Regions from separate parts of the Streptomyces sp. SDT5-1 genome, predicted to be linked through region 1. Evidence: riboswitches for the same ligand, from Rfam matches in the RefSeq annotation. Region 1 holds a riboswitch; the other holds the start of a gene.
The links. A riboswitch is a leader RNA that binds a small molecule or an ion and turns the genes downstream of it on or off. The one in region 1 is predicted to bind S-adenosylmethionine.
Positions count from the first base shown of each region.

Region 2: it holds a riboswitch for S-adenosylmethionine, as region 1 does, so the genes downstream of both, thrC (threonine synthase) here and ACTWJ8_RS12875 (aminotransferase class V-fold PLP-dependent enzyme) in region 1, are expected to answer to the same signal.

Region 1 is NZ_CM125963.1:2,747,465-2,763,004, forward strand. Features, by position in the region: gene ACTWJ8_RS12840 (rhomboid family intramembrane serine protease) at 1-367, shown strand, start outside; gene ACTWJ8_RS12845 (Lrp/AsnC family transcriptional regulator) at 364-645, shown strand; gene ACTWJ8_RS12850 (small secreted hydrophilic protein) at 730-1,065, shown strand; gene ACTWJ8_RS12855 (ATP-binding protein) at 1,124-2,497, shown strand; gene ACTWJ8_RS12860 (response regulator transcription factor) at 2,494-3,156, shown strand; gene ACTWJ8_RS12865 (SLC13 family permease) at 3,233-4,645, shown strand; gene ACTWJ8_RS12870 (glycerate kinase family protein) at 4,665-5,858, shown strand; gene ACTWJ8_RS12875 (aminotransferase class V-fold PLP-dependent enzyme) at 5,810-7,183, opposite strand; SAM riboswitch class IV at 7,361-7,494, opposite strand; gene trpD (anthranilate phosphoribosyltransferase) at 7,582-8,646, opposite strand; gene qcrB (cytochrome bc1 complex cytochrome b subunit) at 8,780-10,417, opposite strand; gene qcrA (cytochrome bc1 complex Rieske iron-sulfur subunit) at 10,414-11,469, opposite strand; gene qcrC (cytochrome bc1 complex diheme cytochrome c subunit) at 11,466-12,275, opposite strand; gene ctaE (aa3-type cytochrome oxidase subunit III) at 12,357-12,977, opposite strand; gene ACTWJ8_RS12905 (hypothetical protein) at 13,165-13,566, shown strand; gene ACTWJ8_RS12910 (L,D-transpeptidase) at 13,665-14,921, opposite strand; gene ACTWJ8_RS12915 (cytochrome c oxidase subunit 4) at 15,065-15,463, opposite strand; gene ctaD (aa3-type cytochrome oxidase subunit I) at 15,460-15,540, opposite strand, start outside.
Region 2 is NZ_CM125963.1:4,711,738-4,727,277, forward strand. Features, by position in the region: gene otsB (trehalose-phosphatase) at 1-819, shown strand, start outside; gene ACTWJ8_RS21780 (alpha,alpha-trehalose-phosphate synthase (UDP-forming)) at 796-2,181, opposite strand; gene ACTWJ8_RS21785 (glucosyl-3-phosphoglycerate synthase) at 2,226-3,173, opposite strand; SAM riboswitch class I at 3,336-3,490, shown strand; gene thrC (threonine synthase) at 3,509-4,810, shown strand; gene ACTWJ8_RS21795 (MoaD/ThiS family protein) at 4,862-5,137, shown strand; gene ACTWJ8_RS21800 (cold-shock protein) at 5,560-5,766, shown strand; gene groL (chaperonin GroEL) at 6,071-7,693, shown strand; gene ACTWJ8_RS21810 (hypothetical protein) at 7,768-8,055, opposite strand; gene ACTWJ8_RS21815 (DMT family transporter) at 8,115-8,519, opposite strand; gene ACTWJ8_RS21820 (DMT family transporter) at 8,593-8,913, opposite strand; gene ACTWJ8_RS21825 (DsbA family oxidoreductase) at 8,947-9,525, opposite strand; gene ACTWJ8_RS21830 (MerR family transcriptional regulator) at 9,653-10,012, shown strand; gene ACTWJ8_RS21835 (PTS transporter subunit EIIC) at 10,079-11,632, opposite strand; gene murQ (N-acetylmuramic acid 6-phosphate etherase) at 11,682-12,635, opposite strand; gene ACTWJ8_RS21845 (MurR/RpiR family transcriptional regulator) at 12,884-13,813, opposite strand; gene ACTWJ8_RS21850 (hypothetical protein) at 13,906-14,286, shown strand; gene ACTWJ8_RS21855 (DUF4031 domain-containing protein) at 14,283-14,549, shown strand; gene ACTWJ8_RS21860 (Cmx/CmrA family chloramphenicol efflux MFS transporter) at 14,530-15,540, opposite strand, start outside.

The sequences.
Region 1 (15,540 bases):
CTATCTGGCGCTCTTCGGGTACGCGGTCGCGCACGCCGATTCCGACCAGAGCCTGGTCGGCGCGTCGGGGGCGATCTCGGCGGTGCTCGGCGCGTTCCTCTACTTGTTCCCCGAAGCCCGCGTGACGAGCCTCTTCCCCTTCCTCTTCTTCCTGCCGCTGCGCTTCCCCGCATGGGTGGTGCTGCCGTTCTGGGTGGCGCTCCAGTGGGTGGCGGCGGGGCAGCAGAGCCAGGGGCCCGGGGTGGCGTACCTGGCGCACCTGGTGGGCTTCTCGGTCGGGTTCCTCTACGCGTGGGTGCGCTATCGCGAGCGGGCTAAGGTTGAGGCGAAACCAGCCACGGCCACCGAGGGAGACAGCCAGCCGTGATCACCGCGATCGTGCTCATCAAGACCAGCGTGGACCGGATCCCCGAGATCGCCGAGTCGATCGCGGCCCTGGACAACGTGAGCGAGGTCTTCTCCGTCACCGGCACCTACGACCTGATCGCCATGGTCCGGGTCGCCGACCACGACGACCTCGCGGACGTCATCCCCGGGAAGATCAGCAAGATCCAGGGCGTCGAGGGCACGGACACGCACGTCGCGTTCCGCACCTACTCGCAGCACGACCTGGAGGCCGCGTTCTCGATCGGCCTCGACGCCTGACACCCGCCGCACCGGCCCGCGTATGAAGGTTTCTTCATCCGGGGCTCATCCTGCCGGCCGGGTACGCCGCCGAGCCTGGCTGCCATGGCCTTCTCCCACCGCATGGCGGCCCTCGCCGCGGTCGTCGCGATCCCGCTCGGCATCGCGGCGACCAGCTACGCCCTGACCGAAAGCCCGGATCCCCCGAAGTCGCCGCCGAAGGTGGAGCTGGAGAGCGGCTCCCCGTCGTCGCGCCCGACGCCCAGTGACGAGACGGTGTCCCCGCCACCGGTGAGTGAGAATCCCTCGGCCGATGACAGCACAGCAGGCACGGACGACTCGGACGACGACGGAAACGACGGCAACGACGGCAACGACGGCAACGACGGGGCCGACGACCGCGGCGGCGCGGACGACGACGGGCCCGGCGACGACGGCTGAGCCCGCGCACCGCTGGCTCTCCGCCCGCGTCCGCATCCTGCTGTGGCTGCTGGTCGTGATGACGGCGGCGCTCACCGCCGTCGCCGCCACCACCCGCTCGGTGCTCCTGCGGGACGTGGACCACCGCGTGGACCGGCTGCTCGCGCAGGAGACCGGCGAGTTCGCCAACTTCGTGCGCAAGGGCGTCGACCCACGCACCGGCGAGCGCTTCACCGACGCCGACGCCCTCCTCAAGCTGCACCTGGAGCGGCAGTACGCCGACCCCGACGAGGAGCTGCTCGGCCTCGTCGACCGCGGCGCGCACCGCACCCCCGCCAAGAAGGAGCAGTCGCGGGCCCCCGACGTCGACCACGCGCTCGCCCGGGACCCCGCGGGCCTGCGCGCCGTCTTCGCCTCCCCCGCCGCCACCGGCACCCTGCACCGGCCAGGCGGCGGGATCCGCTGGTCGAAGGTGGAGATCGGGGCGGGCGAGGGGCGGCCCGCCGCGGCGTTCGTCGTGGCGTTCCACCCGGAGCGCGAGCAGGCGAAGGCGGAGGGCGTCTTCCACATGCTGCTGGCGATCTCCGGGGTGGCGCTCCTGATGACGACCGGCATCGGCTGGGCCGTCGCGGGCCGCATCCTGCGCCCCGTACGCCTCGTGCGTACGACGGCCGCGCAGCTCACCGAGCAGGACCTCACGCGGCGCATCCCCGTGCAGGGCCGCGACGACATCGCGGCGCTCGCCGAGACGTTCAACGGGATGCTCGACCGCCTTGAACGGGCGTTCGCGGCGCAGCGCGAGTTCGTCGACGACGCCGGGCACGAGCTGCGTACGCCCATCACCATCGTCCGCGGCCATCTGGAGCTGATGGGCGACGATCCGCGCGAGCGCGAGGAGACGGTGCGGATCGTGATGGAGGAGCTGGACCGGATGAGCCGCATCGTCGAGGACCTGCTGCTCCTCGCGAAGGCCGAGCGGCCCGACTTCGTGACGCCGGAGCCGGTGCAGCTCGCCGAGCTGACCGCCGACGTCTTCGTCAAGGCGCGGGCGCTCGGCGACCGGGACTGGAAGCTGGTCGAGGTCGCCGACGCCGAGGCCGCGCTCGACCCGCAGCGGATCACGCAGGCGATGGTGCAGCTCGCCCAGAACGCGGTGCAGCACACCGTGCCTGGACAGCGGATAGGCATCGGCTCGCGGGTCGAGCGCGAGCGCGTCGAGCTGTACGTCGCCGATGCCGGACCCGGCGTCACGGAGCGGGACGCCGCCGTGATCTTCGAGCGGTTCCGGCGCGGCACGGCGCGCCGCGGCTCGCGGGGCACGGGCGCGGGGCTCGGCCTCGCCATCGTCCGCGCCATCGCCGAAGGCCACGGCGGGCGCGCCGCGTTGAGCCGCACCGACGGCGGCGGCGCCACCTTCACCCTCGTACTCAACCGGAGGACGGAGCCGAGATGAACCGCATCCTGATCGTCGAGGACGAGGAGCGCATCGCCTCCTTCGTGGAGAAGGGGCTGCGTGCCGGCGGCTTCACGACGACGGTCGTCGGGGACGGCGACAGCGCCCACGACTACGCCCTGACCGACGGCTTCGACCTGATCGTCCTGGACATCGGGCTGCCCGGCCGGGACGGATTCACAGTCCTGAGGCAGCTGCGCGAGGCGCGGGTGACGACGCCGGTGATCGTGCTGACCGCCCGGGACTCGGTGCGGGACACGGTGGCGGGTCTGGAGGGCGGCGCCGACGACTGGATGACCAAGCCGTTCCGCTTCGAGGAACTCCTCGCGCGGGTCCGGCTGCGGCTGCGGACCGTCTCCGGCACCCCTGAGGTGACGATGCTGGGGAGCGGCGATCTCACGCTCGACCTGCGGACGCGGCGGGCGCGGGCGGAGGGGCGGACGGTGGACCTGACGGCCCGTGAGTTCGTGCTGCTCGAGCTGTTCCTGCGCCACCCCGGCCAGGTCCTGTCCCGTGAGCAGATCCTGTCCCACGTCTGGGGCTACGACTTCGACCCCGGCTCGAACATCGTGGACGTGTACGTGCGGGCGCTGCGGAAGAAGCTGGGGGCGCGGCACGTGGAGACGGTCCGCGGGATGGGGTACCGGCTGCCCGGCTGACAGCCGCGCATGTCCGTGAATTTCCTTTCATTTACGGCTCATTGAAAGCTCACGGCGCCGCACCACGCTGAATCGCGTGACCCTGAGCCTTCGCACCGCCGCGACCCTGTGCATCGCCCTCAGCGTCTGCGCGCTGCTCGCGGTCCCCGGCAACTTCCCCGGCCTGTCCGGTGACGCGCGGCTCACGCTCGCCGTGTTCGCGCTCGCGACCTGCGCGTGGATCGGCACGTCGATCGACGACACGTACATCGCGCTCGGCGCGGGCCTCGCGCTCACCGCGACGGGCGTGATCAGCAGCGACACCCTGTTCGGCACGCTGGGCGACGCCACGGTGTGGCTGTTGATCTGCGCGTTCGTGCTGGCCGCCGCGGTGGCCCGCACGGGGCTCGCGGGCCGGGCCGCGGCGTTCCTGGTCAGCGGGGCCCGCGGCGTACGGCAGTTGACGCACCTGACGACCGCCGCGCTCGTCGTCACGGCCTTCGCCGTGCCCGCGACCTCGGGCCGCGCGGCGCTCGCGCTGCCGGTGTTCCTGGCGCTGGCGAAGGTGCTGGCCGACCGGCGGCGGCTCGTCGTGATGCTGGCGCTGCTTTTCCCGACCGTCATCCTGCTCTCCGCCGTCGCCACGCTGATCGGCGCGGGCGCGCACCTCATCACGGTGTCCGTGCTGTGGGAGGCGACCGGCGAGCGGATCGGGTTCACGCAGTGGCTGCTGCTCGGTCTGCCGCTCGCCGTGGTGTCGTCCCACCTGGCGGCGGAGGCCGTCCTGTTGACGACGACGCGGCGCGCCGACCGGGCCGGACCCGTGCGGATCACGACGGCCGACCTCCAGGAGCACAGCGAGCGGCCGGTGACCGGGCCCTGGGAGCCGGCCGAGACCCGCTGCGCCCTGCTGCTCGCCACGGTCGTCGCCCTGTGGTGCAGCGAGCCGCTGCACCAGGTGCCACCCGCCGTCGTCGCGCTCATCGGCGCGGTGGTCGCGGCGTCCCCCGCGCTCGGCACCGTACGCCTGAAGGACGCGCTCGGTACGGTGCCGTGGTCGCTGCTCCTGTTCATGGCGGCCACGATGGCGATGGGCGTCGCGCTCGCCGAGTCGGGCGCCGCGAAGTGGCTGGTCGGCGGGGTTCCGCTGGAGCTGCCTCCGTGGCTGTTCCTCGCCGTGGTGATCGCGGTGAGCACGGCCGCGCACCTGATCCTCCAGTCCCGCTCGGCCCGCTCGTCCGTGCTCGTCCCGCTGGTCGTGGCGGCGGCCGTCGGCGCGGGCGTCAATCCGGTCGCCGCCGCCCTCGCCTCCACCGCCGCCGCGGGCTTCTGCCACACGCTTCCGGCGTCCGCGAAGCCGGTGACGTTGTTCGCCGAGATACCCGGCACCCCCACCTACACCCCGCGCGATCTGCTGCGCCTGTCCGCCGTCCTGGCCCCGCTGACGGCCGCCGCCGTGCTGCTGTGCGCGCTCACCCTGTGGCCGCTGCTCGGCGTGCCCGTCCGCTGACCCCCTTTTGGAGTTGACCGTGTTGACCCATGTCGCCATCGCCCCCAGCGGATTCAAGGAGTCGCTGTCCGCGGGCGCCGCGGCCGAGGCCATCGCCGCGGGTGTGCGCCGCGTGCTCCCGGACGCCGTCACCGATCTGATCCCCCTCGTGGACGGCGGCGAGGGCACGGCCCGCGCGCTCGCGGCCGAGGCCGGCGGGCGGCTCGTCGCACTGCCCGCCACGGGACCCGTCGGCCAGCGGGTCGGCACGCACTTCGCGCTGCTGCCCGACGGCACGGCGGTCGTCGAGATGGCGGCCGTCGCCGGGCTGTCGCTCGTCCCGCGCGAGCTGCGCGACCCGGGGGCCACCACGACGTACGGCGTCGGGGAGCTGATCCGCGCGGCGCTCGACGCGGGCGCCCGCCGCATCCTGGTCGGCTGCGGCGACTCCGGTACGTCGGACGGGGGCGCGGGCGCGCTCCAGGCGCTCGGCGCCCGGCTGCTCGACGCCGACGGGCTGCAACTGCCGCTGGGCGGGCGGCAGCTGGCGCACCTGCGGCGGATCGACGCGTCCGGGCTCGACGCCCGGCTGAAGGACACCGAGATCCGGGTGGCCTGCAATCCGTTCAACGTGCTGTGCGGGGAGCGCGGCGTCGCCCGCGTGTTCGGCCCGCAGAAGGGCGCGACGCCCACGCAGGTCGAGCAGTTGGCGGCGGGCCTCGAACACTGGGCGCACGTCCTGACCCGGGACCTCGACGTACGCAGCGACCTGTTCACCGGCCCCGGAACGGGAGCGTCCGGTGGCCTCGGCGCGGGGCTCGCCGCGCTCGGCGCCCGGCTCCTCCCCCGCTTCGACGTCCTCCTCGACCACCTCGACCTGGACGCCCGGCTAGCCCGCGCCGACCTCGTCGTCACGGCGGAGGGCGCGCTCGACCACCAGACGCCGCGCGGCAAGGTCCCCGCCGAAGTGGCCCGCCGCGCCAAACGGTTCGGCCGCCCGGTCCTCGCTCTCGCGGGCACCATCGGCGACGGCGCGCACACGGTGACGGCGACCGGCGTCGACGCCTACAGCGCGATCCTGCCCGCCCCGGTGACGCTCGCGGAGGCGCTGGGCCGCGGCGGCGAGTTCCTCACGGACGCCACCGAGCGGGCCCTGCGCATGATCGTCCTCGGCGCGGGTCTTCCTCAGGCGCTCGCGGTGTCCGGGACGCAGCGGCCGTCCTCGGTGCGGTAGTTCCAGCGGGCGCCGTCCCGGACGAGCTCCTTCACGGCGGACACGAACCGCTCCACGTGTTCGTCGGGGGTGCCGGCGCCGAAGCTGACGCGGATGGCGTTGAGCGACTTCTCGCCCGGCGCGGCCTCCGGGGCACCGCACTCGCCCTGCTGCTGCGGGTCGGAGCCGAGCAGCGTGCGCACCAGCGGGTGGGCGCAGAACAGGCCGTCGCGGACCCCGATGCCGTACTCGGCGGAGAGCGCGGCGGCGAAGTGCGAGGAGTTCCAGCCGTCGACGACGAAGGACAGGACGCCGACGCGCGGCGCGTCGTCGCCGAACAGGGAGAGCACCTTCACCTCGGGCACCTCCGCCAGCCCCTCCCGGACCTTGCGGATCAGGTACTGCTCGCGGGCGACGAGGTTGTCGAACCCGGCCTCGGTGAGCGCCTTGCAGGCGGACGCGATGGAGTACACGCCGATGACGTTCGGCGAACCGGCCTCGTGGCGGGCGGCGGTGGTCTGCCACTCGACGTCGACGCCGCCGTCGGTGCGGCGGGCGACCTTCTTGGAGGCGCCGCCGCCGGCGAGGTACGGCTCGGCGGCCGTCAGCCAGTCGGAGCGGCCCGCGAGCACGCCGGAGCCGAACGGGGCGTACAGCTTGTGCCCGGAGAAGGCGACCCAGTCGACGTCCAGGTCCTGCACGGAGACCGGGTGGTGGGGCGCGAGCTGCGCGGCGTCGAGCACGATGCGGGCACCGTGCGCGTGAGCGGCCGCCGCGAGCTCGCGCACCGGCCAGAGCTCACCGGTGACGTTGGAGGCACCGGTGACGCAGACGAGGGCGGGGCCGTACGGCTCGCGGTCGGCCAGCGCCCGCTCCAGGGTGGCGACGGCCTCGTCGGGCGTGCGGGGGGCGTTGAGGTAGGTGACCCGCGCGTCGCGCCACGGCAGCAGCGAGGCGTGGTGCTCGGTCTCGAAGACGAACACCTCGCAGTCGGCGGGCAGGACGGCGGCCAGCAGGTTGAGCGAGTCGGTGGTGGAGCGGGTGAAGACGACCTGGTCGTCGGCGCGGCAGCCGAGGAACTCGGCGACGGCGACCCGGGAGTTCTCGAACAGGTCGGTGGAGAGCTGCGAGAGGTACCCGGCGCCGCGGTGCACGCTGCCGTAGTACGGCGCGTAGGCGGCGACGTCGTCCCAGACCCGCTGGAGGGCGGGCGCGCTGGCGGCGTAGTCGAGGGCGGCGTACGTGACCTCGCCACCGGTGACGAGCGGCACGGTGACGTCCCGGCCGAGGACGGGGAGCGGGGCGATGGTCTCGGTGCAGGCGGCGGCGTCGACGGAAACGGACATGGGTGAACTCCCTGGCGAGGTAAGCGAATCGACCATGCCGGAGCGGCGCGCGTCGGCGCTCGACAGCATGGAAGGAAAGGTGAGAACGGGTGGGCGGAGGCGGGGCCGGAACGCCCTATCGCATTCGCTTGCTCACGAGACTGCTCCCTCGAGGACCAGGACCCCAGGGTGGCGAGGGGTCCGCGCTTGCCATACGCCTTGCTGCGTACGGCCTGGTCTTCACCCAGGGCACCCCGCCACGGACGGAGGGTTGCCGGACAGCGGGCTGGGGCCTTCTGCAGTGAAAAATCACAGCGCTGTCACTCATGACCTTGGGAAGCATCTTGCCACACGTCTCAGGAACGGCAAGGGCGCAGTCCAGGATCCGGACTGCGCCCTGCGTCACACTCGGCGTGCGGTCAGCGGTTGCTGGCCGCCACCCACCGCTCCAGGGCGGCCTTCGCGGCGCCGGAGTCGATCGACTCGGCGGCCCGGTCCATGCCGGCCCTGATCTGCTCGACGAGCGTGCCGTCGCCGGGCCGCACCGCCACCAGGGCCGCCGCCGAGTTCAGCAGCACCGCGTCGCGCACGGGCCCCCGCTCGCCGTCGAGCAGCCGCCGGGCGACCTCCGCGTTGTACGAGGGGTCGCCGCCGCGCAGCGCCTCGATGGGCACGATGTCGATGCCGACGTCGCGGGGGTCGAAGGACTCCTCGCGCACGGCGCCGTCCCTCACCACCCACACCCGCGAGGTGCCCGTGGTGGTCAGCTCGTCGAGGCCGTCGTCGCCGCGGAACACCAGGGAGGAGTTGCCGCGCTCGGCGAAGACCCCGGCCACGACGGGCGCCATCCGGGCGTCGGCGACACCGACGGCCTGCGCCTTCACCTTGGCCGGGTTGGTGAGAGGGCCGAGCAGGTTGAAGACGGTGCGGATGCCGAGCTGGCCGCGCGCGGCGCCCGCGTAGCGCAGCGCCGGGTGGAACTTGATGGCGAAGCAGAACGTGATGCCCGCTTCCTCGGCGACCTCGGGCACCCGCTTCGGCGTGAGGTCCAGATTGACGCCGAGCTTCTCCAGCACGTCCGACGAGCCCGAGGCGGAGGACGCGGCGCGGTTGCCGTGCTTGACGACCTTGGCCCCGGCGCCCGCGACGACGATCGCGGACATGGTGGAGATGTTGACGGTCTTGGCGCCGTCACCGCCGGTGCCGACGATGTCGACGGTCTCGCCGGGCACGTCGATCACGTTGGCGTGCTCGTACATGCCGCGTACGAGCCCCGCGATCTCCTGCACGGTCTCGCCCTTGGCGCGCAGGGCCACCGCGAATCCGGCGATCTGCGCGTCGGTGGCCTCGCCCCGCATGATCCGGTCCATCGCCCAGGCCGTGTCGTCGGCGCTCTGGTCACGGCCCTCCAGCAGGCCGTTCAGGACGGCGGGCCAGGAACGGCCCGCCGCGGTGTCGCCTCCAGCGGGGTTCAAAGCGCTCATGGCCGCTCCTGTGTGCATCTGTGGGTGAGAGGTGCTGCGGCTCCCACCCTATCCAGGTCCGGGGACGGCAAAGAGCCCCCGTCCAGGCACTGGACGAGGGCTCCCGCTGTGGCTGCAGCGACGGATTCAGAGATCAGTGGTGGCCGTGGCCGCTGGTGATCTCCTTGTACTCCTCGGCGGTCGGCTTCGGGATCTGGTTGTTCTCCCCGTAGTAACCGCGCGAGAGCTTGGCCCGCAGCTTCTGGGCCCGCGTGGCCTTGCGCTCGACACCGTTCTCGTCGACCGTCGGGCCGATCTCGACCGGCTTGTACTGCTCGTGCGCCGTGAGCGTGTGCAGGGCCTCCTGGTCGAGCGGCTCGTGCACCTCGATGAACTCACCGTGCGGCAGGCGCTTGATGATGCCGGACTCGCGCCCGTGCAGCACCTTGTCCTTGTCGCGGCGCTGGAGGCCGAGGCAGATCCGCTTGGTGACGATGAAGGCGATGACCGGTCCGACGAAGAAGAAGATCCGGACGAACCAGGAGATCGCGTTCAGCGACAGGTGGAAGTGGGTGGCCCACAGGTCGTTTCCACCGCCGACGAGCATCACCATGTACGCGGTGATCCACGCGACACCGAAGGCCGTGCGGGTCGGGGCGTTGCGCGGGCGGTCCAGGATGTGGTGCTCGCGCTTGTCGCCGGTGACCCAGGACTCGATGAACGGGTAGACCGCGATCGCGCCGAGGACCAGCGGGAAGATCACCAGCGGGATGAACACGCCGAGAACCAGCGTGTGGCCCCAGATGTTGATCTCCCAGCCCGGCATGACACGGATCAGACCCTCGGCGAAGCCCATGTACCAGTCGGGCTGGGCGCCGGTGGACACCTGGTCCGGGCGGTACGGGCCGATGGCCCAGATCGGGTTGATCGAGGCGATCGCGGCGACCACCGCGATGACACCGAAGACCAGGAAGAAGAAGCCACCCGCCTTGGCCATGTAGACCGGGAGCAGCGGCATGCCGACGACGTTCTTGTTGGTCTTTCCGGCGCCCGCGAACTGCGTGTGCTTGTGGTAGAAGACCAGGATCAGGTGCGCCACCATCAGGCCGAGCATGATGCCCGGCAGCAGCAGGATGTGGATCGAGTAGAACCGCGCGACGAAGTCGCCGCCCGGGAACTCGCCGCCGAACAGGAAGAACGAGATGTACGTGCCGACGATCGGCACCGACAGGATCGCGCCCTCCATGAAGCGGACACCGGTGCCGGAGAGCAGGTCGTCCGGGAGCGAGTAGCCGGTGAAACCGGTGAACATGCCCAGGACGAACAGCAGGAAGCCGAACAGCCAGTTGATCTCACGCGGCTTGCGGAACGCGCCGGTGAAGAACACGCGCATCATGTGCACGAACATGCCGGCCAGGAAGATCAGCGCGGCCCAGTGGTGGATCTGACGGATCAGCAGACCACCGCGCACATCGAAGGAGATGTGCATCGTCGAGTTGAAGGCCTCCGACATCAGCTGCCCCTGGAGCGGGACGTAGCTGCCGTCGTAGGTGACCTCGTTCATCGACGGGTGGAAGAACAGCGTCAGGTACACACCCGTGAGGATGATGATGATGAAGCTGTACATGCAGATCTCGCCGAGCATGAAGGACCAGTGGTCCGGAAAGATCTTGCGCATGTTGGACTTGGCCAGGGAGTAGATCCCCAGACGTCCGTCGGCCCAGTCGGCGACGCGTTCGCCGGCCGGTGCCTTGTCGCGCGCAGGCGCGTCGTTGGTGGTCGTAGTACTCATCCGCGCTCCCAGAAGGCAGGACCGACGGGCTCCTTGAAGCCGTCCTGAGCGACGAGGTAGCCGTCCTTGTCAACGGCGATGTGCAGCTGCGGCAGTGCGTGACCGGCCGGACCGAAGATCACCCGCGCACCGTCGGAGAGGTCGAAGGTGGACTGGTGGCAGGGGCAGAGCACGTGGTGCGTCTGCTGCTCGTACAGGGAGATCGGGCAACCCACGTGGGTGCAGATCTTCGAGTACGCGACCACACCCTCGTGCGACCACTCGAGTTCCTGCTTGTCCTTGATGTTGTCCGGCTGGATCCGGACGAGCATCAGGGCGTCCTTGGCGATCTTCGTCTGGAATTCCTCGTCGTGCTCCTCCAGGCCCTCGGGCTTGGCGAAGGTGAGCGAGCCGACCCCGATGTCCGAGGCACGCAGCGGCTCGTTCGTGTTCATGTTGACGAGCTTGAGGCCCTTCTTCCAGGACGTCTCGCGCAGCTTCTTCTCGGGCAGCGGCCCGAGGTCGCGCAGCAGGACGACACCGGAGAGGGGCACCAGGGCGAGGGCGCCGAACATGGTGTTGCGGATCAGCTTGCGGCGGCCGAACTGCGACTCGCGCGCGCCGTCGGCGAAGTCCTGCAGGACCTTCGCCTTGACCTCGGGCTCCGCCTCGATGGCGTGCCGCTCCTGGACGACTTCCTCGTCGGACATCAGGGTGCGGGCCCAGTGGACCGCGCCCGCGCCGATGCAGAACAGCGCCACGCCCAGGGTCAGGCCGAGCGCGAAGTTCAGCGCGCTGATGTGCCCGATCGGGAAGACGTAGATGCTCTTGTCGACGTCGATGGTGACGTACGAGGCGATGAAGCCGATGGTGGCCAGCATCGAGACCGTGAACAGCAGGGCCACGGCGCGCTCGGACCGCTTGGCGGCCCGCTCGTCGATGTCCTGGATCCGGTGCTCGTGCGGCGGCAGGCCGGGGTCGGCGAAGGGCTCGTCCTTCACCGCGACCGAGCCGTGCTCGTCTGCGTCCTGCTCAGCGGGCAGGTTCTCTTCTGGAATGTCTTGGCTACTCATGACTTCTTGGCCTTTGCGGTCCGAGCGGCGACCCAGATGGCAACGGCGATCAGACCGCCAAGGCCGAAGATCCAGGCGAACAGACCCTCACTGACCGGGCCGAGCCCGCCCAGCTTGAGGCCACCGGGGCTCTCGGTCTTGTCACCGTTGACCGCGTCGAGGTACGCGATGATGTCCTTCTTGTTCTGCTTGGTCATCGTCGTGTCCGGGAACGACGGCATGTTCTGCGGGCCGGTCTGCATGGCCTCGTAGATGTGCTTCGGGGCGACACCCTCGAGGCTCGGTGCGAACTTGCCGTGCGTCAGCGCGCCACCTTCACCGGTGAAGTTGTGGCACTGCGCGCAGTTGGTGCGGAACAGTTCGCCGCCCTTGGCGACGTCCGCGCCCGAGGCGCTGTAGTCCTTCTCGGTCGGCGCGACCGGACCGGCACCGAGCGACGCGACGTACGCCGCGAGCTGGTCGATCTCGGCCTGCGTGTAGATGACCTTCTTCTTCGGGACCTGCGCGCCCGGCTGCTGGGCCGGCATACGACCGGTGCCGACCTGGAAGTCGACGGCGGCGGAGCCGACGCCCACCAGGCTCGGCCCGTCGGAGGTGCCCTGACCGCCGGTTCCGTGGCAGCTGGCGCAGCCGACGGAATAGAGCTTCTTGCCCTCGTCGATGGCGAGGGACTGGGCGGTTTCATCGGCCTGCGCCTTGTCCGCGGGTGCGAACGCGGCGTACAGCCCCCCGGTGGCCGCCAGCGCGAGGAGTAGGACGACGACCGCCGCCAGCGGATGGCGTCGTCGTGCGGAGAGCTTTTTCACGGATTACCCCGGTGTCAGGATCTTCTGCGTCGGTGCTGCGGAAATGTGTCGGGTACTACGCCCGATGCTGTGATCGTCGAACTACTTGATCAGGTAGATCGTGGCGAAGAGGCCGATCCAGACGACGTCGACGAAGTGCCAGTAATAGGACACGACGATGGCGGCGGTCGCCTGCTCGTGGGTGAACCTCCGGGCCGCGTACGTCCTGCCGAGGACGAACAGGAAGGCGATGAGGCCACCTGTCACGTGCATGCCGTGGAAGCCGGTGGTCAGGTAGAAGACCGAGCCGTACGGGTCGGAGGAGAGCGAGAGCCCGTCCTTCTTGACCAGCTCGGTGTATTCGTACACCTGACCGCCGATGAAGATCGCACCCATGATGAAGGTGAGGATGAACCACGCCCGGAGCTTCTTCACGTCGCCGCGCTCGGCGGCGAACACGCCCATCTGGCACGTGAGTGAGGAGAGCACCAGGATCGTGGTGTTCGTCGCGGAGAACGGAAGGTTCAGCGCATGCGCCATTTCCTTCCAGTGATCCGGTCCGGTCACCGATCGCAGGGTGAAGTACATCGCGAAGAGGGCCGCGAAGAACATCAGCTCGGAACTCAGCCAGATGATGGTTCCGACGCTGGTGAGGTTCGGTCGATTGACCGACGGGTGCGCGTGCCCGGTTTCTACTGTCGTTGCTGTCGCCACGACCGACATTATGTCGGTCCCTTATCTCGCCCTCACTCCGGGGGGTGCCGTTCGGAGTGTCTGGGTGGTGTGTCCAGCCCATATGGCCCATCGCAGCCGTGTGCGAACCGCTGTTGACGGGGTGTCGGGAGGAGTAGGCTCCGCGACACGGATCACCGTACGACGCCCTTAAGACGCCGATGTCTTCGGAGGAACGATGCAGTCGACCGCGACGGTTCTGGTCTACAGCGACGATGCCAACACCCGCGAGCAGGTGCGCCTCGCGACCGGCCGGCGGCCCGCGTCCGACGTCCCCGAGGTGCAGTTCATCGAGTGCGCCACGCTGCCGGCGGTCCTGAAGGAGCTGGACCGGGGCGGCATCGACGCCTGCGTCCTGGACGGCGAGGCCGTTCCCGCGGGTGGCATGGGCGTGTGCCGGCAGATCAAGGACGAGATCTTCCACTGCCCACCGGTGCTGCTCCTGATCGGCCGCCCGCAGGACGCCTGGCTCGCGACGTGGAGCCGCGCGGAGGCGGCTGTGACGCTCCCTGTGGAGCCCGTGGAGTTCGCGGAGGCCCTCGCCTCCCTGCTGCGCTCCCGGCTCGCCGTGAGCGCCTGAGACGCCCTCTCCCCCGGTCCGCTCCCGCACGCGCCGACTCCCGTACGCCGATGACGTACGGGAGTCGGACATCACACCGCTGATCATTCCGGGCGGGCTCAGACCTCGGGACTCAGCCGGGCCTGGAGTGCCGGGTCGGGCGTGTCGGCCCTCTTCGTCAACGCGCTGCCCGCCTTCCACTTCTTCCAGCTGACGTTCCAGTCGCCGAAGCCGTTCCCGAACGGGTCCATTTCCGAGCCGTTGCTGTTGACGACCTTCACGATGTCGCCCTGGCGCACGGTGTCGAAGAACCACTCGGCGTTGCCGGTGCTCATGCCGGTGCAGCCGTGGCTGACGTTGGCGGAGCCCTGCGAGCCGACGGACCAGGGCGCGGCGTGCACGTACTCGCCGCTCCAGGTGACGCGGGTCGCGTAGTAGACCGGCAGGTCGTAGGAGTCGGACGAGCCCTCGGCGATGCCGATCGTCTCGCCGCGCATCCGGACGTAGTACTCCTTGCCGAGCACGACCTTGATGCCGTTGCGGGTCTCGAATCCGGGCTTGCCCGTGGTGACCGGCATGGAGTTGATCTCCTTGCCGTTGCGGTAGACCGTCATCGAGTGCGAGGCGGCGTCCGTGACGGCCACGATGCGGTCGCCCGTGGTGATCGTCAGCGGCTTCGACTCGGCGCCCCACAGTCCGTCGCGGATCTTCACACCCGCGAGCCGGCTGCTGGCCGTGATCTTCGCGTGGGTCGGCCAGTACCCCTTGGGCCGGTAGTGCAGCTCGGTGCTGTCCACCCAGTACCAGGAGCCCTTGACCGCGGGCTTGGAGTCGACCTCGAGGGACCGCTCCACGAGGGCACGGGACTTCGGGTCCCGGACCGGCTTGTTGAGTTCGGCGGTGATGGGCTGTCCGACGCCGTATGTGCCCTTCTGCGGGCCGAACGTGGCCTTGAGGGCCTTCTCCTTGCCCGGACTGCCCGTGTCGAAGCTGAGGACCTTGCGGCCGGGTTCGCCGTCCTCGTCCTCGGTGCTCACCCGGACCGTGTACGTGGTGTCGGCGGTCAGCGGGGCCGTGGTGTGCCACCGGGTGCCGTCGGCGGAGAGTTCGCCCGCCACGTAGCGCCCTGCGGCGTCCTGGGCGGTGACGTCGGTGATGCGGGACTCGTCGCCCTGGGCCTCGACCTCGAGCGGCTTGTTCGGGTCGGCCTTCTTGCCGCCGCCCACGGGCCCGTTGAAGGAGATCTGGCTCGCCGCGTCGTACGGCTTGGCGGTGAGCGGGTGGCCGGAGCTGCCGCACGCCGCCGTGCTCGCACCGAGTGCGGCCACCAGCAGGGTGCAACCCAGAACCGTGCGGATACGCGGAGAGTGGTTCATGCACTCACCGTAAGAAGGAACGCCCCGTCCAGCGCGGCGAGTGAGCCGCACGGGGCAACCGGACACGCGAAAGGGCCCGGACGCTCCGTCAGGAGTGTCCGGGCCCTTTCCGCTACGGGAGTTCCCTACCGGTCAGCCGAGGCTCACTGGTTCTGGTTCTCGCCGCGGTAGTACTCGAAGACCCAGCCCCACAGGCCGAACATGATGACCGGAGCCGAGAAGTACAGCAGCCACCAGCCGATGGCGACGGAGAGGAAGGCGAGCGCGCCGCCGACGCCCAGCGCGAGCGGCTGCCAGGAGTGCGGGCTGAAGAAGCCCACCTCGCCGGCGTCGTCCGCGACGTCGGCCTCCTTGTTGTCCTGGGCACCGGTGTCGACACGCCGGGCCGTGAAGGCCAGGTAGTAGCCGATCATGATGCACAGGCCGAACGACAGGAACAGCGCCGTGGTTCCGACCGGCTCCTTCGACCAGACGCCGTACACGGCGGCCATGATCAGGATGAAGAGGCTCAGCCAGAGGAACATCTTGCCTTGGACCTTCACTTGCCGGCCTCCTTAGCAAGCGCCTTGTCGCCGTGACCGGCGTTCTCGAGCTGGTCCAACGCGGCGATCTCCGGGTG
Region 2 (15,540 bases), 2.0 Mb from region 1:
GAGTACGCCCCCCGGACGACCGCAGGACGCGATGGCCTGGACGCCCTCCTGGCCCACCCGCGGAGCGCGGTCGTCGCCCTCGACTTCGACGGCACGCTCGCCCCCATCGTCCCGGACCCCGACCAGGCCCGCGCCCACCCCGACGTCGTCCCGGCCCTCGCCGCCCTCGCCCCGAAGGTCGCCGCGATCGCCGTGATCACCGGCCGCCCGGCGGGCGTCGCGGTCCGCCACGGCGGATTCGCCGGCGTCCCCGGACTCGAACACCTCGTCGTCCTCGGCCACTACGGCGCCGAACGCTGGGACGCCGTCACCGGAACGGTCAGTGCCCCCGCCCCGCACCCCGGCGTCGCCGCCGTCCGCTCCGAACTCCCCGGCATCCTCGCCGAAGCGAACCTCTGGCACGACACGTACATCGAGGAGAAGGGCCGCGCCGTCGCGGTCCACACGCGCCGCGCGAGCGACCCGGAGGCGGCCTTCGACACCCTCCGCGCACCCCTGGCGGAGCTCGCCGCCCGGCACGGCCTGATCGTGGAACCGGGCCGCATGGTCCTCGAGCTGCGCCCGCCGGGCGTCGACAAGGGCGTGGCGCTCACCGAGTACGTACGGGAGGTCGGCGCCCGGTCCGTGCTGTACGCGGGCGACGACCTCGGCGACCTCCCGGCCTTCGCCGCGGTGGAGAAGCTGCGCTCGGACGGCGTGCCCGGCCTGCTGGTCGCGGCGGACACCGTCGTACCGGAACTCGCCGAGCGGGCCGACCTGACGGTGGCGGGCCCCGAGGAGCTCGCCGGCTTCCTGTCAGCCCTGGCGCAGCGCCTCTAGCTGCTCGATGAACCAGGCCCCCGGCGGCAGCGCCGTCGCCGCGGCGGCCAGCCGCTTCGTGCGCTCGGCGCGCTCGTCCTTCGGCATGGCGAGCGCGTCGGCGAGCGCCCGCGCGGTGCCGCCCACGTCGTAGGGGTTCACGGTCAGCGCGTCCTCGGCCAGCTCCTCGTACGCCCCTGCCTCCCGCGACAGCACCAGCGCGCACCCGTCGTCGGAGACCACGGGAACCTCCTTGGCGACGAGGTTCATGCCGTCGCGGATCGGGTTCACCAGGGCCACGTCGGCAATCCGGTACGCGGCGAGCGAGCGCGCGAAGTCGTCCTTCACGTGCAGCACGACCGGCGTCCAATCCTCCGTGCCGAAGCGGGAGTTGATGGACTCCGCGACCCGCGCCACCTCGTCCGTGTAGTCCCGGTACACGGCGAGGTCCTGTCGCGACGGATAGGCGAACGCGACGTGCACGACCCGCTCCCGCCACTCGGGCCGCTCGTCGAGGAGCAGCTCGTAGGCCCGCAGCCCGCGCACGATGTTCTTCGACAGCTCGGTGCGGTCCACCCGCACGATCACCTTGCGGTCCTCGCCGATCTGCGCGCGCAGCGCCGCGAGCCGCTCGTCGACGTCGTCCCTGTGGGCCCGCTCGCGCAGGAAGTCCGCGTCGGCGCCGAGCCCGTGCACCCCGATCCGGGTGCCGGACGTGCCGCCCACGAGATGCGTACAGCAGTCGGTGAAGGCGTCCGCCCAGCGCCGCGTCAGGAACGCACAGCGGTCGGCGCCGAGCATGCCCTTGAGGACCTGCTCGGCGATGTCGTCGGGCAGCATCCGGAAGTAGTCGACGGGCGCCCACGGCGTGTGCGAGAAGTGGCCGATCCGCAGGTCGTCGCGCAGCTCCCGCAGCATCCCGGGCACCAGCGTCAGGTGGTAGTCCTGCACGACGACGGTCGCGCCCGGCGCCGCCTCCTCGGCGAGCGCCTCGGCGAAGGCCCGGTTGTACGCCTCGTAGGACGCCCACTGTCGGCGGAACTCCGGGCCGAACGACGGTTCGAGAGGCGTCTGGTACAGCATGTGGTGCACGAACCACAGGACCGAGTTCGCGATCCCGTTGTACGCGTCCGTGTGCACGTCCGGCGCGATGTCGAGCATCCGCACGCCGGGCTCGGTGACGCCGCGGCGCACCGCCTCCCTGTCGCCCTCGCTCAGCGCCGAGCACACCCACAGCTTGTCCTCGACGACGCTGAGCGCCGACACCAGACCGCCACCGCCGCGCTTCGCCTCGATGTCCCCCGCGTCGTCGACGACGTACGAGACGGGGCCGCGGTTGGACGCGACGAGAACCTCAGCAGCACCATGCGTCGTGGATCCCATACGGGCACGCTAGCCCGGCCGGGAAACGTTCAAACGTGCGGTGCTCATGCCACGCGGCGCTCCGCGTACTCCTCGATCTCGATCATCGGCGGGCGCTCCTCCGTGTCGACCGCGTGCACCCGCGGCTCGAAGCCGCCCTCGCCGCGCTCGAACTGCGTGAGCACCGGCCGCACGAGGTGCCCGCGCGCGAGCCGCAGCTGGGCCGTGCGGTAGATCGCCGCCGCCATCCGGCCGAGCGCCTGCCCGTCCTGGTGCCGGTGCTTGCGCACCCCGACGTCGACCTGGGCGAGACCGTCGAGGCCCACGGTGTGCAGCGCGTCCACGAGCAGCCCCAGCTCCACGCCGTACCCCACGGGGAACGGCAGCCGTTCGAGGAGCGAGCGCCGGGCCGCGTACTCGCCGCCCAACGGCTGCACGAATCCGGCCAGCCGCGGCCAGTGCAGATTGAGGATCGGGCGGGCCATCAGCTCGGTCACCCGGCCGCCCTGCCCCGCGGCCCCCGCCAGCGGACGGTCGTACATCGCCTTCACGAAGTGCACGCTCGGCTCGGTGAGCAGCGGGCCGACGATCCCGGAGACGAAGTCCGGCGAGAACTCCTTCAGGTCGGCGTCGACGAAGCACACGATGTCGCCCGACGTGACGAACAGCGAGCGCCACAGCACCTCGCCCTTGCCGGGGCCCGCCGCGATCCTCGGCAGCACCGTGTCCCGGTGCACGACGCGCGCCCCGGCCGCCGCCGCGACCTCCGACGTGCGGTCGGTGGACCCGGAGTCGATCACCACGAGTTCGTCGACGAGCGGCACCGCCTCCGTCATCAGCGAGCCGCGTATCGCGGAGACGATCTCCCCGACCGTCTCCTCCTCGTCGAGCGCGGGCAGGACGACGCTCACGGTCTGGCCCGACGCGTGCTTGGCGGCGATCACCCGGTGCAAGGGATGATCCGCCACCGACCAGGAGCGCCTGTTCAGCCAGCGCTCGACCTCTTCCAGCACGGTCTGGGTTCCTTCCCTAAGGATCCGCATGTGATCCATCTCGCGGTTCGGACGACTATCTCAAGGGTCCGGGCCTTCGGTTACAGTCTTGAACAAGGCCGATGACCGCCGCATGTCGGGGGTGGTCGACCGTTCCACAAACGAATGCACACAATCGAATACCGCTCATCCAGAGGGGCAGAGGGATACGGCCCGTTGAAGCCCCGGCAACCCTCCAGCCGGTCTCGTCCGCACATCGCAGTGCGCCCGCGAGGCTCCCGGCTAGTGAAGGTGCCAAATCCGTCTCGCGGCGAGATGCGTCGCGAGGAAGATGAGGAGAAAGGGCCTCGCCTCTCATGGCTGTACAGACTGTCGCCACCGAAACGACCGCCAAGACCGTTGATCTCGGTCCTGCCTCCGGCCTTTCCTGCCGGGAGTGCGGCGCCGTCGTCCCGCTCGGCCCCGTCTTCGCCTGCGTCGAGTGTTTCGGACCGCTCGAAGTCGCCTACGACCTGCCCGACGGCGACCCCGAGGCGCTCCGCAAGCAGATCGAGGCCGGCCCCGCCAACATCTGGCGCTACGCCCCGCTCCTCCCCGTCCCGGCCGACGTCGCCGAGAAGCCGAACCTGAACCCCGGCTGGACCAAGCTCGTCAAGGCCGACAACCTCGGCCGTGAACTGGGCGTCGCCGAGGGCAAGTTGTTCGTCAAGGACGACTCCGGCAACCCCACGCACTCCTTCAAGGACCGCGTCGTCGCGCAGGCCATCGAGGCCGCCCGCGCCTTCGGCTTCACCACCCTCTCCTGCTCCTCCACCGGCAACCTGGCCGGCGCCGTCGGCGCCGCGGCCGCCCGCGCCGGCTTCCGCTCCTGCGTGTTCATCCCGCACGACCTGGAGCAGGGCAAGGTCGTCATGGCCGGTGTCTACGGCGGTGACCTCGTCGCCATCGAGGGCAACTACGACGATGTGAACCGCTTCTGCTCCGAGCTCATCGGCGACCCGCTGGGCGAGGGCTGGGGCTTCGTGAACGTGAACCTGCGCCCGTACTACGGCGAGGGTTCCAAGACGCTCGCGTACGAGATCTGCGAGCAGCTCGGCTGGCAGCTGCCCGACCAGCTGGTCATCCCGATCGCGTCCGGCTCCCAGTTCACGAAGATCGACAAGGGTCTGAAGGAGCTGATCAAGCTGGGCCTCGTCGAGGACAAGCCCTACAAGCTCTTCGGCGCCCAGGCCGAGGGCTGCTCGCCGGTCTCCGTCGCGTACAAGGGCGGCCACGACGTCGTCCGCCCGCAGAAGCCGGACACCATCGCCAAGTCCCTCGCCATCGGCAACCCGGCCGACGGCCCGTACGTCCTCGACATCGCCCGCCGCACCGGCGGCGCCGTGGAGGACGTGAACGACGAGCAGGTCGTCGAGGCGATCAAGCTGCTCGCGCGCACGGAGGGCATCTTCGCGGAGACCGCGGGCGGTGTGACGCTCGGCGTCACGAAGAAGCTCATCGAGGCGGGCCAGATCGACCCCTCGCTCACCACCGTCGTCCTGAACACCGGTGACGGGCTCAAGACGCTCGACGCGGTCGCCGATTCCTCTCAGGCCACCGCCACCATCCGGCCGAGCCTGGACGCGTTCCGCGACGCCGGTCTCGCCGCCGACCACTGAGCCCGGCCCGCCACTGAGCCCACCGACTTCGCAGCAACGGGAGTTCCCAGCATGAGCGTCAACGTCCGCATCCCCACCATCCTGCGCACCTACACCGGCGGCCAGGCCGAGGTCCCCGCCGAGGGCGCCACCCTCGCCGACGTCATCGCCGACCTCGAGAAGAACCACACCGGCATCGCCGCCCGCGTCCTCGACGACCAGGGCAAGCTGCGTCGCTTCGTCAACGTGTACGTGAACGACGACGACGTCCGCTTCGAGCAGGGCCTGGAGACGGCCACGCCCGACGGCGCGGGCGTCTCGATCATCCCCGCCGTCGCCGGCGGCTGATCGATTACCCACTGTCGTCTGAATTGCCCCCTCCGCGAGAGAAGCGGAGGGGGCAATTCTGCATGGTTGAGCGCGGTACAGTTGGGGAAGCTGCTGCGATTTCACGAACGGTGCATGACGGGCGCATATGAGTTCTCGCCCGCGGCCCGACAAGAAGCAGCCAAAGTGCCCTGCCCTTTCGGGTCCTTTACGGCATTTGTGCGGCCCGAGTTGCCCTGAGAACCGGTGAGTTGCCCCGGTTTCCCCGATCTGGCGTGCCCAGAATTCTCGTCCGATTGACCTGTTGCAGACGGCAGTTGGGCAGATACATTCAGCCGCGGTCGACGCGTTCCGGCGCACACCCCCAACCAATGGGGGGTGAGGTCTGACCCGGGTCCGCGAAGTGCGGTCCTGTGCAAGGGCCAGTAATAGGGGAGTTAGGCATGGCTCAGGGCACCGTCAAGTGGTTCAACGCGGAGAAGGGGTACGGCTTCATCGCGGTCGACGGTGGTGCGGATGTTTTCGTCCACTACAGCGCGATTCAGATGGACGGCTACCGCACCCTCGAAGAGGGTCAGCGGGTCGAGTTCGAGATCTCGCAGGGCCAGAAGGGGCCGCAGGCCGACATGGTCCGCGTGGCCGCCGGCTGAACGCGCGCGTCAGACTGCAAGCTTGCACGTCGCACGTCATGGAGGGCTCGTCTCCCGGTTCACCGGGGGCGGGCCCTTCGTGCTGCCCGGGACGTGCGCGTTCAGGGGAGCACCTTGCACTCGAAGGGGTCGAGTGCTAATCATTGGGCTTAGCACTCTCCGAGTGAGAGTGACAAAACTTGGATCGGGTCGGTGAGGTCCGCAGGCCGGGTGGTGCAAGGAGCCACAAGGTGTGCAGGCCGTCCGTCGCGGGCACCAGCACGGTCCTTTTGCGTTTCCACCCCGTCCGGGAGGACCACTTCACATGGCCAAGATCATCGCGTTCGACGAGGAGGCACGGCGCGGCCTCGAGCGCGGCATGAACCAGCTCGCCGACGCCGTCAAGGTGACCCTGGGCCCCAAGGGTCGCAACGTCGTCCTCGAGAAGAAGTGGGGCGCCCCCACGATCACCAACGATGGTGTGTCCATCGCCAAGGAGATCGAGCTCGAGGACCCGTACGAGAAGATCGGCGCCGAGCTGGTCAAGGAGGTCGCGAAGAAGACGGACGACGTCGCCGGTGACGGCACGACGACCGCGACCGTCCTGGCCCAGGCCCTGGTCCGCGAGGGCCTGCGCAACGTCGCCGCCGGCGCCAACCCGATGGCCCTGAAGCGCGGCATCGAGCGCGCCACCGAGGCCGTCTCCGCCGCCCTTCTCGAGCAGGCCAAGGAGGTGGAGACCAAGGAGCAGATCGCCTCCACCGCCTCCATCTCGGCCGCCGACACCCAGATCGGCGAGCTCATCGCCGAGGCCATGGACAAGGTCGGCAAGGAAGGCGTCATCACCGTCGAGGAGTCCCAGACCTTCGGTCTGGAGCTGGAGCTCACCGAGGGTATGCGCTTCGACAAGGGCTACATCTCGGCGTACTTCGCCACCGACATGGAGCGTATGGAGGCCTCGCTCGAGGACCCGTACATCCTGATCGTCAACTCGAAGATCGGCAACGTGAAGGACCTCCTTCCGCTGCTCGAGAAGGTCATGCAGTCCGGCAAGCCGCTGCTGATCATCGCCGAGGACGTCGAGGGCGAGGCCCTGTCGACCCTGGTCGTCAACAAGATCCGTGGCACCTTCAAGTCCGTCGCCGTCAAGGCCCCGGGCTTCGGTGACCGCCGCAAGGCCATGCTCGGCGACATCGCCATCCTCACGGGCGGCACCGTCATCTCCGAGGAGGTCGGCCTCAAGCTGGAGAACGCCGGTCTCGACCTGCTCGGCCGCGCCCGCAAGGTCGTCATCACCAAGGACGAGACGACCATCGTCGACGGCGCCGGTGACAGCGACCAGGTCCAGGGTCGCGTCAACCAGATCCGTGCCGAGATCGAGAACAGCGACTCGGACTACGACCGCGAGAAGCTCCAGGAGCGCCTCGCCAAGCTCGCCGGCGGCGTGGCCGTCATCAAGGCGGGCGCGGCCACCGAGGTCGAGCTCAAGGAGCGCAAGCACCGCATCGAGGACGCCGTCCGCAACGCGAAGGCGGCCGTCGAAGAGGGCATCGTCGCCGGTGGTGGCGTGGCCCTCCTCCAGGCCTCCGCGGTCTTCGAGAAGCTCGAGCTCGAGGGTGACGAGGCGACCGGCGCCAACGCCGTGAAGCTCGCCCTGGAGGCCCCGCTCAAGCAGATCGCCGTCAACGGTGGTCTCGAGGGTGGCGTCGTCGTGGAGAAGGTGCGCAACCTGACCGTCGGTCACGGTCTGAACGCCGCCACGGGCGACTACGTCGACATGATCGCCGAGGGCATCATCGACCCGGCGAAGGTGACGCGCTCCGCGCTGCAGAACGCCGCCTCCATCGCCGCGCTGTTCCTCACCACCGAGGCCGTCATCGCCGACAAGCCGGAGAAGGCCGCCGCGGCCGCTCCGGGCGGCATGCCGGGCGGTGACATGGACTTCTGAGCCGGTAACGGTTCAGCCCGTCCGTAGCAGAGGGCGGCCCCGACTCTTCGCCGAGTCGGGGCCGCCCTTGTGCGTTATGCCGCGTTCTCCTGGAAGGACTTCCAGGTGTCGCGCCCCGCGCGCCCCGCGCTGGTGGCGGCGGCCTGCGCCTGGTGGAAGGCGCGGGTGGCGAGTTCGGACGGTGGGGTGTCCCACGTTCCGGTCCAGCTGCGGCCCGCGCGGGCCAGCTCGTAGACGAGGACGCCCGCACCGGCCATCGCCGTGAGCGTGCCGACCCCCGTGAGCACGGCGCCCGCCGTCAGCAGGCGCCGGTCCGGGCGGAACTCGGTCCAGGAGATCTTCGAAAAGGTGCTGTCAGCCATGCGCTCAGGATGCGGGAGGCCGAGGCCCCCCGCATGCCGAGCGACGGCCTGGGGTGACGTCACCGCTTCGGGCCGTCCGAGAGCTTGAGCCAGACGACGCCGCCGATGATCAGGGCGAGCCAGAGGCCCTTGGCCGGGGTGAGCGTCTCGTCGAAGAAGACAGGGCCGAGCAGCGCCGCGCCGACGGCGCCGATGCCGGCCCACACGGCGTATCCGATACCGACGTCGATGGTGCGCAGGGCCAGGCTCAGGGCGAAGAGCGTCAGCAGGAAGAAGGCGACGGCGACGAGCGACCAGGACAGCACCGTGAAGCCCTGGCTGCCGCCCACGGCCAGGGCGTAGGCGATCTCGAAGGCCCCGGCGAGCAGCAGCACCGGCCAGGCGCGGGCGCGGTCCCCGCGCGTGGTGGCCTCGGCGGACGTGTCGGCGGAGGCGGTGGCAGTGGTGGCGGCGGTGGTGGACATGAGGGTTCCTTTCGCGGGGTGTTCTCGTGTTTGCGCGGATCGTGTTTTCGCAGGTCGACGGGTGCGCGGGCGGTCAGGCCGCGCCGCTGAGCTGGAGGCCGACGACTCCGACGATGACGGCGGCGATGCCGAGGAACTTGCGCCAGTCGAGGCGCTGCCCGAACAGGAGCGCGCCGAGGACGACGATTCCGACACCGGCGGACGCGGTCCAGATCGCGTAGCCGACACCGACCTCGAAGGTCAGCAGGGCCTGGCTGAGGAGGTAGGTGGCGATGCCGCCGCTGAGCAGCGTGGCGATGGTCCAGCCGGGGCGGGTGAAGCCCTGGGCGCGGCCGGCGGTGAGGGCGACGGTGATCTCGAAGACGACGGCGAGGGAGAGGTGGAGCCAGTGCATGACGGTGTCCTTGGGTGACGTAAGTGCGGGTGGTTACGCGAGGAGGGAGAGCGCCCGGCGGATCGCGTCCTCGGTGGCGACGCCGTCGATGCGGTGGCTGCCGATGACGATCGTGGGGACGACGGTGAGGTTCATCCGGGCCGACTCGGCCAGCTCACGCCGGTGCTCGGCGGCGTACTCCGGCTCGTCGAGGGCCGCGGCGTAGGCGACCGGGTCGAGTCCTGACTCCTCGGCGAGACGGGCCAGGACCGCCCGGTCCCCGATGTCGAGGTCCTCGCGGAAGTAGGCCGTCAGTACGCGCCGGTGGTAGGCCCGGGACCGCCCGTGCCGGGCCGCGTACCGGGCGCCGCGGAACGCCGAATCGGTGCGGGGCGGCGGCGACACGGTCGGCAGCCGGATCGGCACCCGGTGGTGGCGTGCCATCGGGTACACGGCGTGCTGCCAGATCTCCGGCGGCTGCGGCGGCCCGTGGCTCAACTCGTGGGCGTGGTGGACGACGTCGACGTCGGTGCGGCCGGTGATCGCGCGCTCGACCAGTTCGTCGGCGATCAGGCAGAACGGGCAGACGTAGTCCGACCAGAGGTGGAGCTGAATTCGGCTGCGAGCGGTCACTGCGATCTCCGGTTCCTCGGTGCACTCCGGTGAGTGCGACACGGAGATCGTGTAACTTCACGCCGGTGTCAACTTCAAGGAACGGGCGTCGGCGAGCAGTTCACAACCGCTTCAGGAGGTAGGTCTCATGCGCATCGGTGAGCTGGCGGCTGCCAGCGGCGTCAGTACGCGGTCCCTGCGGTACTACGAGCAGCACGGGCTGATCCGGTCCGAGCGCACGCCCGGTGGCTGGCGCGACTTCGACGCGTCCATGGTCGAGCGGGTCGTCATGATCCAGCACCTGTTCGCGGCGGGTCTCGGCAGCTCCACCATCGACGAGGTGCTGCCGTGCATGGAGGCGCCGATCGAGGAGCGCAACGGCGTCATGGAGCGGCTGTTCGCCGAGCAGGCCGAGCGTCTCGAGGCGAAGCGGCGCGACGTCGAGCGCGAGTTGGACACCTTGCAGGCGCTGCGCGCCGAGACGGCCCTGCCCGGCGCCAAGGTCTGACACGCGACCGGGCCCCACGGAACGCAGTCCGTGGGGCCCGGGTGTTTCGGGGGAGTGCCGGCGGGGTCAGATCTTCGCCGGTTCCCTCGGTTCGGGGTCGGAGCCCGGAGACGCGGGCGCCGGCTGGGCCTCCGCGTGGGCCGCGGGGGACTCGCCCGCGTCGACGTCCTGGTTGAACTCGACGAGCATGTCCTGCGTGAAGCCGAAGTAGTACGTGGCGAGGAACCCGACGACGTAGCCGACGAGCAGGCCGCCGAGGTAGATCGCGCAGGTCAGGCCCAGCCCCTTGTTGCCGTCGAGGAGCGGGAACAGCGCCCAGCCGGACGGGCCGATGGCCGTGGAGCCGACCTGGTAGCCGAGCATCGAGAAGACGCCGATGAACGCGCCGCCCGCCGCTCCGCCGACGCACGCCGTGATGAAGGGGCGGCCCAGCGGCAGCGAGACACCGTAGATGAGGGGCTCGCCGACGCCCAGGAAGCCCGCGGGGAGCGCCGACTTGATGGTCTTGCGGATCGACGTGTTGTGCTTGAGCTTCTTGAAGACGGCGATCGCCGCGCCGACCTGGCCCGCGCCCGCCATCGCGAGGATGGGCAGCAGGACCGTGTAGCCCTGCTGCTCGATGAGCGTGGTGTGGATCGGGATCAGGGCCTGGTGCAGGCCCAGCATGACCAGCGGCAGGAAGAGGCCGCCGAGGACCGCGCCCGCGAAGACGCCGGTGTTCTCCAGGAGCCAGTTGGCGCCCGTGCCGATGGCGGTGGAGACCTCGCCCGCCACGAACATCAGGCCGAAGATCGTGACCAGGCCCGAGATCAGGATCGTGAGCGTGGGCGTGACCAGCACGTCCAGCGACTCGGGCACCCACTTGCGGCACCACTTCTCGACGTAGACCGCGAGCACGGCCGCGCCGAGCGCGCCCAGCACACCGCCCTGGCCGGGGGCCAGCTTGTGCCCGAACGCCGAGATGTCGGCGACGCCCGGGTAGACGATGATCGCCGCGACGGCGCCGCCGATGATCGGCGTACCGCCGAACTCCTTGGCGGTGTTGTAGCCGACGAACACCGCGATCAGCGCCATGAAGCCGGAGGCGATCGCGCCGAGCGCCGGGGTGACCGCGGGCAGCCAGCCCAGGTTGATCATCAGGCCGTTGATGCCGGCGATGATGCCGCAGCCGATCAGGGCCGGGATCAGCGGCACGAAGATGTTGGCGATCCTGCGCAGGAAGAGCTTGAACGGGGTGGCGTTCTTCGCCTTCTGCTGCGCCTTGATCGCGGCGCCCTGGGCGGCGAGGTCGTCGGCGCTGTGCCCGGCGGAACCGCCCGCGGGCGCGGGCTCGGGCGCCGGGGCGGCGGCCCTGCCCTCCTCGACCAGGGTCTCGAACTCGGGCGTGACCCGGGCGACCTTCCCCGGCCCGAGCACGATCTGGTACGTCTCGTCCTCGACGACGCCCATGACGTCGGGAAGCGCCTTGAGCGCCTCGTCCTGGACGAGCGAACGGTCCGCGAGGCCCAGCCGGAGCCGGGTCATGCAGTGGACGACAGAGGTGACGTTCGCTGCGCCGCCGACGAGCGGGAGGATCGCGGCGGCGACGGCGCGGTTCTTGTTCTCGGCGTTATCGGCCATGGTGCGTTGTGCCTTGCTGTGCGGGTGGTGCTCGGGGACGGGCGGGGGACTACCGGGTGGCGGCGGCCGCGAGCGCGGCGCGCAGATGGCCGTCGGACTCCGTGAGGAGGCGTTCGGCCGTGGGGCCGTCGACGTCGCCGAGGACGACGAGGATGGCGTTCTTGACCTCGCCGTCGGTCGCGGCGAGCGCGGCCTCGATGGCGGCGTCGTCGGCGCCGGTGGCGAGGGAGACGATGCGGCGGGAGCGGGCCCGCAGCTTCTCGTTGGAGGCACGCACGTCGACCATGAGGTTCCCGTACGTCTTGCCGAGCCGGATCATGGAGATCGTCGACAGCATGTTGAGCACGAGCTTCTGGGCCGTGCCCGCCTTCAGGCGGGTGGAGCCGGTGAGCAGCTCGGGTCCCACGACGACCTCGATGCCGTGGTCCGCGGCGGCGGCCAGAGCGCTGTCCGCGTTGCAGGACAGGCCGACGGTGAGCGCGCCGTAGCGGGCGCGGGCGTGCTCGACGGCGCCGATCGCGTACGGGGTGCGGCCCGAGGCGGAGATGCCGACGACGATGTCGTTCTCGGTGAGGTCGATGCCGTCCAGGTCGGCGGCGGCCAGCTCCTCGGAGTCCTCGGCGCCCTCGACGGCCTTGACCATGGCGTCGGGGCCGCCCGCGATCAGGCCGACGACCTGGCCGTCCCAGGTGTTGAAGGTGGGCGGGCACTCGGAGGCGTCGAGCACGCCCATCCGGCCCGCGGTGCCCGCGCCCGCGTAGATCAGGCGGCCGCCGCGGGCCATGCGGTCGGCGATGCCGTCGATGGCGGCGGCGATCCGGGGGAGCTGGGCGGCGACGGCGGTCGGCACGGTGGCGTCCTCGCCGTTCATCAGCTTGGCGATCTCCAGCGTGGGCAGCTGGTCGATCTCGGCGAGCTCGGGCCGGAACGCCTCCGTCGTGAGGGTGTCGAGCTGGGCGCGGAGGTCGGCGTAGGTGGAGTCGGCGTCGGGGGTGGCGGTCATCGTCAGGCTGCGGCTCTCTGTGTGTGGCGGGAGGTTCTGTTGCGCCGGGGCGGGGTTGCGGTCACGGGGCGCTGCCCCGGACCCCGCGCCTCAATCGCCGGCGAGGCTTGATTCGTCGAGACTTCCGCGTCCCGGGCGCCTGTGTGCTCCCATCGGCGGCGGGTGCCGTCGGATCAAGCGCCGCTTTCGGACGAGAGCCTGCGGGGTCCGGGGCGGAACCCGTGGCGTCGGGAACGGGGCGGCCGGAGTCATGAGCGGCTCCCCCGCGGAGCGGGCTGGTGGCGGTGGGCCAGGGCCTCGTAGGACGCGGCCAGCGCCGGCGCGGCCGACTCGTACGTGCGTTGCGCGATGCCCACGAACAGGCAGTCCACGACCAGGAGCTGGCTGGTCCGCGAGGACATCGCCGCGGGCCGCAGCTCGCTCTCGCGGGCGATGGACGTCGTGAGTATGTGGTCGGCGTACTGGGACACCGGGCTCCCGGGCCGCCCGGTGATCGCGATCGTCGTGGCGCCCCGCTCGAAGGCGACGCGCAGCGGTTCGATCACGTCGCCGGTCGTGCCGGAGTGCGTGATGGCGACGGCGACGTCCCCGGCGCGCAGCGTCACCGCGTTCGTGACGGCCAGGTGCGGATCGGAGTGCGCGTACGCGTGCCGCCCGATGCGCAGCAGCTTCTGCGCGAGGTCCTGGGCGACGAGCCCGGACGCCGCCATGCCGTAGATCTCGACGCGGCCCGCGCCCGCCATCGCGGTCACGGCGGCGCCGAGCTGCGCGGTGTCGAGCCCCGCGGCGGTGTCGGCGAGGGTCTGCTGCTCGTCGTAGGCGAGCTTGGCGACGACGTCGGTCAGCGGGTCGTCGACGGCGATGTCCGCGGTGACGGCGGGCGCCCGGCCCGACTGCTGCTGGGCGGCGAGCCCGGCGAGCGCGAGGCGCAGGTCCCGGTAGCCGGGGTAGCCGAGGAGGCGGGCGGTGCGGACGACCGTGGCCTCGCTGGTGCCGGTGAGCTCGGCGAGTCCGGTGACGGTCAGGGCGGCGCAGCCGGCCGGGTCCCCGGCGACCGCCTCGGCGACCCGCTGCATGGACCGGGTCATGGACGGCGCGAGGGTGCGCACCTTGGCGGCGAGGGCCGCGGGTGCCGGGGGCGCGTCGCCTGCGAAACTTTCCTTCACGTCATTGCTCACGTATTGAAAGATATTTTCGGGGGCGGGCCCGGTCAAGGGTCGTTCGGCTCACACGTCATGGACGGAGGACCACCGGGCGCACAATTGGGGGTATGGACACCATCAGCCCCTTGGAGCAGGCCCTGCACGCCGCCCGCGCGCTCGTACTCGCGGATCTGAAGGCGGACGACGTGGCGGAGGCGGACATCGTCTCGCTCGTCGAGGAGTCGATCGTCTCGCGGCGCTGGTGGGTGGAGCAGTGGCCGGAAGGCGTGGAGTTCGTGACCGGACTCGTCGCCCAGGACGTCAAGGACGGGATCCTGGAGCGGCACGGCCGCTGGCCGCTCTGCCCGGTGTGCGGCCCCGACTCGGGCGCGCAGGCCCCGCACGCCCTCGACGTGGAGCCCGAGCTGGGCGCCGACCCGCACTGGGTGTGCTCGGAGGCGGGCGTCGTCGTCGCGCCGGTCGGGGGCCTCGGGTCGGTGTCGGGGTGACCGTCTACATCGATCCGCCGAACTGGCCGGGACACGACCGCATGTGGTCGCACCTGGTCAGCGACGTCTCGTACGAGGAGCTGCACGCGTTCGCCGAGCGGCTCGGCGTGCCGCCGCGCGCCTTCGAGCGCGACCACTACGACATCCCGTCGCACCGGTACGGGGACGCGGTGCGCGCGGGCGCCGTCGAGATCGGCTCGAAGGAACTGGTGCGCAGGCTCACGGAGGCGGGCCTGCGCAGGCCTAAAGGTCGACCCTGGTGAGGTCGGGGAGCGCCGCGGCGCCGGAACCCGTGACGACCTTCGAGGCCGTACGCCGGTGCAGCCGCAGCGACACCGCCGTCAGCGCCAGCGCGACGACCGTCATGGCGCCGCCGGCCCAGGCCGTGGCCGGGTAGCCGAGATCCGCGTCGATGACCGTGCCGCCGAGCCAGGGCCCGCCCGTGTTGCCCAGGTTGAACGCGGCGGTCGTGGTGGCGCCCGCCAGCGTGGGCGCCGCGCCCGCGACGTTGAACATCCGGGCGTTCAGGGCGGGCGCCGTGTAGAACGCCGAGAAGCCCAGCAGGAACGACAGCGCCACCGCCGCGACCGCGAAGTGGCCGAGCAGCGCGAGCGCCGCCAGGAAGACGGTCGAGGCCGTGATGCCGGTCAGCAGCACCCCGAAGAGGTGCGCGTCGGCGATCCGCCCGCCCAGCGTCGTGCCGACGAGCGCGCCGATGCCGAAGAGCGCGAGGACGGCGGGCACCCAGCCGTCGGGCAGGCCCGCGACATCCGTCAGGAGCGGCGACAGATAGCTGAACGCGCAGAACACGCCGCCCGCCGCGAGCGCGGTGACCGCGATGGAGAGCCACACCTGACGGTCCGCGTAGATGCTCAACTCCCGCCTCAGGCGCGGCTTCTCGTCCGGCAGCGGGATCCGCGGCACCAGCGTCACGATGCCCGCGAGGGCGATCGCCGACGCGGCGCCGACCGCCCAGAACGCGGAGCGCCAGCCGAGCCCCTCGCCGAGGAACGCGCCCGCGGGCACGCCCAGCACGTTCGCGATCGACAGGCCGCCGATCATCACGGCCATGGCGCGGGCCCGCTGGTTCACCGGCACCATCGCGATGGCGACGGCCGCGCCGACCGCCCAGAACCCGGCGCAGGCGAGCGCCGAGACGACACGGGACGCGAACAGGACCGCGTACGAAGGGGCGAGCGCGCCCGCGATCTGGCCGAGGCCGAACACGGTGATGAGCGAGATCAGGGTGGTGCG